DNA from 2 places in the Herbaspirillum sp. Her4 genome. Region 1 is predicted to be linked to the other one. Evidence: riboswitches for the same ligand, from Rfam matches in the RefSeq annotation. Region 1 holds a riboswitch; the other holds the start of a gene.
What was found. Region 1 has a riboswitch for cobalamin ahead of ACWFUC_RS21510 (TonB-dependent receptor family protein). Riboswitches for the same ligand answer to the same signal wherever they lie in the genome.
Positions count from the first base shown of each region.

Region 2: linked by a shared signal. The riboswitch ahead of ACWFUC_RS19390 (CbtB domain-containing protein) and the one ahead of ACWFUC_RS21510 (TonB-dependent receptor family protein) in region 1 are both predicted to bind cobalamin.

Region 1 covers NZ_CM176330.1:4,760,206-4,764,111, forward strand. The annotation lists gene ACWFUC_RS21510 (TonB-dependent receptor family protein) at 1-1,261, opposite strand, end outside; cobalamin riboswitch at 1,342-1,618, opposite strand; gene ACWFUC_RS21515 (protein phosphatase CheZ) at 2,118-2,867, shown strand; gene ACWFUC_RS21520 (chemotaxis protein CheA) at 2,867-3,906, shown strand, end outside.
Region 2 covers NZ_CM176330.1:4,285,640-4,289,545, forward strand. The annotation lists gene ACWFUC_RS19375 (cobaltochelatase subunit CobN) at 1-37, opposite strand, end outside; gene ACWFUC_RS19380 ((2Fe-2S) ferredoxin domain-containing protein) at 30-371, opposite strand; gene ACWFUC_RS19385 (CbtA family protein) at 436-1,188, opposite strand; gene ACWFUC_RS19390 (CbtB domain-containing protein) at 1,199-1,414, opposite strand; cobalamin riboswitch at 1,555-1,785, opposite strand; gene ACWFUC_RS19395 (hypothetical protein) at 1,854-2,489, opposite strand; gene ACWFUC_RS19400 (hypothetical protein) at 2,687-3,382, opposite strand; gene ACWFUC_RS19405 (hypothetical protein) at 3,757-3,903, opposite strand.

The DNA of each region.
Region 1 (3,906 bases):
GCAGATCCCAGGCATTGACGGCGCTGGTGCGGCCATAGGCGCCGGAATCGCTCTGCTGGGTGAACTGCTCGCGGCGCACGCCGGCAGCGAGGCGGGCGTTGCGGTCGAACTCGATTTCATCGCGCAGGTACAGCGCCTTCGAATGCTGGGAGGCATCGCTGTTGCCATAGCTGGCATTGGTGGCCGAACTCCATTCGGCCAGGTCCACACCGGCAATGGCTTCGTTCTTCCACAGGCCGCTGTCGAGCACGTGACGCAGGCGCGGCGAGAACTGGGTGGTCCGGATGTTGGCTTGCGCGGTGGAGCCGCTGCTGACATAGGTGGAGCGCGAAATCTTCTCCCGATGCGACAGCTCGGCCGCCACGTCGAAGGCACCGAAGCGGCGCTCCAGAAAGGCGGTGATGCTGTCATTGTCATAGGAGCCGTGATCCAGCGGCTTGCTGGTCTGGCGCGCATTGGCGTCATATTGCGCCTGGCTCAGGCTGCCCGGCAGGCCGAAATCGGCGCGCGACAAGTTGGCGCGCAGGCCGAAGCGCCAGTCGCTGGCGAACCACTGCACCGTGGTACTGAAATTTTCCTGATCGGACTTGCTGTTGTCGCGCCAGTTGTCGGCATGCGACTTGGCATAGCTGGCGTCGATGGACATGTTGTCCCAGCCGCGCGAAACCGCTGCCCGGCCGGCGCGCTGACCGTTGCTGCCGACTTCGCCGATCACGGTTCCGCGCACGGTATTGGCCTGCGGGCGGCGCGTGATGATCTGGATGGTGCCGCCGGTAGCGCCGCTGCCATACAGCACGCTGCTGCCGCCGCGCACGATCTCGATGCGCTCGATGGTCTCGATGGGGATCGCCGACAGCAGCGGCGTGGCCAGTTCATTCTCGGAAATACGCACGCCATCGACCAGCACCACCATGTTCTGGTCGCCATTGGTGCCGAAGCCGCGCAGGTCCAGCGGGAAGTCGCGCGGGCCGGACAGGCTCTGGCGCCCGTAGACGCCGCCCAGCTTGCGGATGGCTTCGTTGGCGTTGTCGATGCCGGCTTCGCGGATCTGCTCGGCGGTGATGACGGTGGCAGCGACCGGCGGGAATGCCGGATCATTGGGGAAGCGCGAGGCCGAGACCACTACCGCCGACAGCGGCTGGCTGGTATCGGCGGCGTGGGTCGAGGCAGCGAAAGCCGAAAGAATCAGCGCACTGGCAGTGCGCAGGGCAATACGGGGGCGAGGACCGCCACAGCGGGCCTGGAAATAAGCGATATGCATGAAAAATCAGGTCAAGAATCTGTGCAGCCAGCCTCCCCGCGGGCCGCAATCAACGGAAAACCGCACCAGTATTGGTTGTGCGGGCTCCTCCTGTTCTGGCCGGTCTCCGGACTGCAGGCATGACCATCGGCCTTCCCATGTGGCGAAGTGAACGTTCGCGCAAAAACACAGTGGCGTGGAAGAGGTCTCGCCGGCGAGACGTGACGCATCGTCACATCGTCGCCGGCACCTGGTTACCGTTGCGGGGGCAGTACACCTTGGCTGACCGCCCTGCTGGCTGCAGGCGGCCTGGCGCGTGTTTCCCGTTTAACTGCCGGCGAGGACACGCCGGCGGGCACCAAAACCGCGCCATTGTAGGCGTGCGGCGTACACGCCACAAGCCGCAGCACCCAGATGATGTAAATCAGCACAAGCGGGACAGCCGCAATTGCTTTCAGGAAAAAGCCGGATAAAATCCATCCTCAGCAGTGATATATAGAAAAAATTCGATTTTTCTATCAAAAAACATTTGAATCGCGGTTCTTGCCAATTTTTTGTGGTGGGGCCGAAAAATTGAAACAAATGGGGGATTTCACTCGCTGTTTGGCCGATGAGATCACGCCAAGCGGTCCTATACTCGGCGCCATGGCATCGTCGACCGGCGGACCCTTGCGTGGTCGGCCGGCCTCACTGTCATCCTGAACGTTGTCGTGGTCTGCGGGCCTTCAGAGACTGCCTCTGGCTGCCGATATCTGTCTGATATCGGGGCGGTGGTAGTGGCTGTGCCTCCCGGAACGACGCATTAGATCCGCCTACGGGCAACTTTGCACAGCAGTGCGCCGACGAGCGCACACCTTTGTTGGGAGAATCAGTAATCATGAGCGACGACGTTGATCTGGAAGCATTGTTTGACGAAATTTCCTCGCAGACGCTACCGGGCATGACTGCCGAACCGGCTGCCGCTGCCGCCGCCCCCGCCGCCGCCGGCACCGAAGAAGCGGCTGCAGGCGAACAGGAGGACCAGAGCGACAAGCCCATGTACGAACGCCTGGGCGGTATCGTGCGCCTGCTGCACGACTCCATGCGCGAACTCGGCTACGACCGCTCGCTGACCGACGTGGCCGAGCAGATCGGCGACGCCCAGAGCCGTCTGGAACACATCGCCACCCTCACCGAGCAGGCCGCCAACAAGGTGCTCAATGCATTGGACTCCGGCATGCCGGCCCAAGACCGCCTGCAGGAGCAAGCCAAGGACATCAACGCGCGCTGGACCAAGCTGTATGCCGGCCAGATGAACATCGAGGAATTCAAGGCACTGGCGGGCGACTCGCAGAAGTTCTCCAATTCGGTGATGGAATCGACCGAGGCGGAAAAGGCGCGCATGCTGGAAATCATGATGGCCCAGGACTTCCAGGACATCACCGGCCAGTTGATCAAGAAGATCGTGGCCATCACCGCTTCCGCCGAGCGCGAGCTGGCGCAACTGCTGCGCGACAATGCACCGCCGGAAGTCAAGGCGCAGATCGATGCGGAAAAACCGGTAACCCTGATGAATGGCCCCTCCGTGGGCGGCACCGCCATGGGTCAGGACGATGTGGACGACTTACTCGATAGCCTGGGGTTCTAATGGATGACGAAATGCTCAAGGATTTTGTCGTTGAAGCGTTGGATCTCGCCACCAACGTGGAAGAGCACCTGCTGACGCTGGAACGACATCCTGATGACCTTGAAATCCTCAACGCGGTCTTCCGCGCATTCCACACCATCAAGGGTGGCGCCGGGTTCGTGAACCTGCCGGCCATGGTGTCGGCCTGCCACCTGACCGAAAACCTGTTCGATGCGCTGCGCACCGGCAAGGCCCCGGTCACGCCGCTGGCCATCGAAGCAGCGCTGCAGGCCAGCGGCTTCGTGGCCGACCAGTTGACCGAATTGTCCAACGGTGCCGCACCCGACAGCCTGGCCTCGATGCCGGCCGAACTGAAGGACATCCTGACCCAGGCCATCGAAGGCAAGAGCGAATCCACGCCGGCCCCTGCCCCAGCGGCAGCAGCGCCTGCCCCGGCAGCCGCAGCACCGGTGGCCGCGCCCGCAGCCGCCGCTGCAGTGGCCGCCGTCAGCGTCGATGGCAGTGCCAGCGTGATGAAGAATGGCGAACTGGACTGGCCCGCCCTCTACCAGGCCCTGGTGCCCGGTGCGGCTGCCGCGCCGGTCGCGGAGGGTAGCGCCGAGGCGGCCCCGGTGGCTGCTGCCGCAGCGGCACCCGCTGCTGCCGCGCCTGCCGCGCCCGCAGCCGATGGCGAGCCCAAGGCCGCCGCGCCGGCACAGCAGAATCGCCGCGCCACCGATTCCCCTGGCGGGGCCAAGGAAGAAAGCATCCGTATCGATGCCGTCAAGCTGGACGCCCTGCTGGAAGTGGCCGGCGAATCGGTGCAGGCCGCCAACCAGGCTGCCGTGCTGCTGGAAAAGCTGCAGCAGTTCAAGTTCGAAGGGACCGCTGCGGCCCTGATGTCGACCCTGGCCGAAACCCTGGGCCGCGCCTCGCGCTACTCCAGCGAACTGCAACGCGCCACGCTGTCCACGCGCATGCAGCCGGTCGGCCGCCTGTTCCAGAAATTCCCCCGACTGGTGCGCGAACTGGCCAAGGACCTCGGCAAGGACGTCGACCT
Region 2 (3,906 bases), 470 kb from region 1:
GCGTCAGCAGGACGATGCGGGCCATGGGATCAGGCATCGGAGACCTCCGCTTCCGGCAACACATCGCCGCTGCCCAGGCGATGGAAGACCAGGTCACTCACTTCGCGTCCGCCTTCCAGATGCTCCACCACCACGCGCTCGATGGCGGCGGCATCCTCGCAGCGATACCACACGCCCTCGGGATAGACCACCACCACCGGGGCCTGCGCCTTGCAGGCCACCATGCAGTGGGTACGGGTACGCTTGACACGCAGCTCGGGGCGGGCGTCGATCTGATCGCCCAGTACGCCGAACATGGCTTCGGCCAGCACGCCGTTGTCGGTACAACGCGGACCCACGCACATGAGCACGTGACGATGATGAGTTCTCATGGCTTTGATGCTTTACTTTCCCCGGCGCAGCAACGCCGGACAGGGGCCCGTCAGGGCCGGCCCATCAGCCGAAGCGGCGATAGAAGAAACCGGTCAACCCGCCCAGCGCCAGCCAGAACACCGCATTGGCTGCCGCCGTGGCGCGGATGAAGGCCTGTGCCAGTTCTTCCGGGGCCACGCTGCCATGCACTTCCGGCTGAGGAGCGCCGATGAAATGCGGCACCACCAGCAGCATGACGCCAGCCAGCTTCCACAGCCAGCCACGGGTGAAGACGAACAAGCCCAGGCTGGCCGCCGTCATGGCGGCGGTCATCACCCACCAGAGCTGGCGCGCCTGCAGCGGTGCGGCCAGGGTACCGGGGACTTCCGGCGGCAAGCCCAGCGAGGGCGCGACGAAAAACACGCCATAACCGGCCAGGCCCCACAGCAGACCGCTGCGCCAGCTGATCTGGCGTCCGCTCAGGGCAAAGGCCGCCACCAGCATCAGGGCGAAACCGACCGCCATGCTGACATTGGCCAGCACGGTGTAGCCGGTGCGCTCGGCGCCGTCAGCCGGCTCCCAGGCATTGGCGTCATGCGCGTGTTCGTGCTCATGTGCGTTCGCATGCGAGTGCTCGTGCGCAGCCGCCTGGCCGGCGGGTTCGTGGGCGTGGTCATCGGCCGCGGGGGCCGCCGATTCGCCGGCCTTTTCATATTCCTCTGCCTTGAGGATGATCTTTTCGACCTGGAATTGCTGCACGCCCGACAGCAGCACGCCCGATAAAGCGCCTGCCACCACCACAGCCGATGCCATGCGCCGGAACACGGTCCAGTTCATCGTCCGCTCCTCAGTGGCAGGGGAAACCGGCCGAGTGGCGGCCATCGTGGGCGGCATTGTGCAGCTCGACCTTGGAGGCGAAGCCGGCGCCGTAGATCAGCGCCACGCCCAGCGCGAAGGCCAGCAGCGAGGGCGCGATGCGGTCGCGCCAGACCTGGCTGCCGGAGCGGCTGGAAGAGGAAGAATCAGCGGTGTGACGAGCGTCGAGACCGGAGGGAGTGGACATGCGCTTTCCTTGACAGGTGGATGAAACGAAGGAAGCCACACGGCGAGCGCCCAAGCACAATCCCGCCGTCGGCTGACGGCACCGGTTCACACCAGCGGGAAATGATGGAAGCTTTCCGCATGATCGCCCTCCGCGATGCATTCAAGAACTTGCCTCGGGCCGGTCTCCGGGCTGGCGAGGGGAAGCCTGGGGCTTCGGGACAGGCGCCTTCCCATGCGCGGGGCACAGTGGCGTAGTGCGTGTCCTTCCTCGCTTACCGTTGCGGGGGCAGCGCCGGCTTTGGCCCGGTGCTGTGGCACCGGCCGCACCGGCTTCCCGTTTCAATTCCAGGCGCGGCTGCGCACAGGAATACCAGAAGCAATGCTAAGGGGCGAAGTATAAAGGCGGGGGCGGGCTTGGGCAACCTGCATTGTCAGCCTGTACGGGGCTGGCGGCAACGTCAGCGGGGCAAGGCGGGCTGGAGCGGTGAGGAGGATGAGGGGGAAGCACTGGAGGAAGCAGCCGGCAGTTGCGGCAAGGCAGGCGAAGCCGCCAGCTTGTAATACAGGCTCATTTCCGCCCCCATGCGGGTGGGAATGCGCGCCACGTACACCGAGCGCTGGCCGGACCGGGGACCGTGCCCGTGCACTTCCATCAGGCACAGGTAGCGATCCCCCAGGAAGCCCAGCACGGCAAACGAGGCCTTTTGCGGGCGGGACAGCCGGGGGGCGCGCTCCGGTGACAGGCCGATGGCCCGGTCAAGGTAGCCGCGATGGGAATTGACGAACAGATAGTCACGTCCGGGGGGCTTGCCGCTGGCATAACCGATGCGCCACTGGCGATTGTCGCCATCGGGCAGATACAGGCTGTAGGGGGATGCCGGGCCGCTTTCCATCACCTCGACCCGCCCTGCGACCGGATCGATGCTGACCCGGCTGAGGGGAAAATGGTCTACGGCCAGGCAACTGGCCAGCACTTCTTCGGGCGGCGAAGGCGGACCGGGCAGCGCCGCCAGACAGACGAACAGCAGGACCAAGGGCAGGCAGCGCAGCGCGCACTTCTTCCAGGGAGAGGCATGGGCAAGGAAGCAAATCATTGACAGCTCCTTCAACAGACGGCGGATCAGATCGGCTGCAGCAGAAACACAACCGGCCACCATGGTTGCAGAAGGGCAATGCCATGGATATCAGAAAACTCTCAATGAGCAGGAACAAGTCACTTGCCATGGACGGCGTGCGCCCTGTTGTGCGCCCGGTGCCAATGCCGGAAGGCCGATGTCGCCTCGCGACGGCCTCAGCGCGGCCCGGCGACCATCTCGGCAAGAAAATCGAGGGCGACGAAGTGCCATTGCGCCGATTCGGCGTCATACAGCGCGATCTGGTTGATTTCCCGGCCCGGTTCAGTACGGCCCGGGATGCGCTCCATGGCCCGCTCGGCATGCCGGTGGCGCTGCTGCGGGTTCAGTTGTTCCAGCCGGGCCGCTGTCTCCGCATGGGCGTAGAGACCGGCGCACTCCCATAGCCGGGCGTGGCATTCGAGATCGGCCAGTCCAATGTCCAGCGGGATGCTGTCGATGCTCGCCGACACCTGGGCCACGCGCGCCGACGACAGCCGCACCGGGTCGCCCTGCGCGCGCACGGCGATGCGGCCATCGTGCGCGCCCCATGCCAGATGCAGGCAGTACGGCAAGTGGCCCTGATGACGCGCCACCAGTTCATCGGGGGAAAAGGACGCCACCGGCAGTACCTGGTAATCCTCCACGGCCAGACCCAGCCAGAGCGCATCGAGATGCGCATCAAAGGCAGACAGGTAGAGCACCATGGCCTGCGCACCGGCAGCCGGCCCGGCCTTGACCGGCTCGCACAGCACCCGGGCGGTGCTGCTGCCGCTTGGCTGCAGGCGTACCAGCACATGCAGAGGAAGCGCCGCCAGCACGGTGTGGCGGCGGCCAGCGGGAAAACCCATGGACTGCGGAGGATAGGGATACAAGGTGCCACTCCTGACAAGGACGGCGGAGGTGGCAGTCCTGCTCAATTCATCTGCGGTCTCCGCAAAAAGCAGATGCTTTCACAAATGCAAAGCGGCTTGAACGAGAAAAGTCTCAATCAACGCGAAAGAATCGCAGGCGGGATGGAACACTGCAGCGGTGTCGATGAGGGCCGAAATCACGGCGGTTTCGGGGCGATATGAAAGAAAAGGACAGTGCGCAGTCGCAATGGCCGCGCAACGGCAGGTTGCACGCTCAATAGCTGGCAAGAGATGAACGAAAAAGCAAAAAGCAAGGTCGCGACCGACGGCAGGAAGCGTACCGGCGAACGGCGCGCCTGCCTCGCAAGCGCTGTCTGCCGCTCTGGAACAGTTACCTACATGCGCAAAGGCTTGTCGGAAGGCCGGGGATTGTCGGGCGGATCTTGCACCGGCACCGGCTCATCATCGGGCAGTGCCGGCGGCGGCAGGTTGGGCTCGTTGACCGGCGGGGTTTCTTGGGGAGTGTGCAGGGAATGGTACAAAAA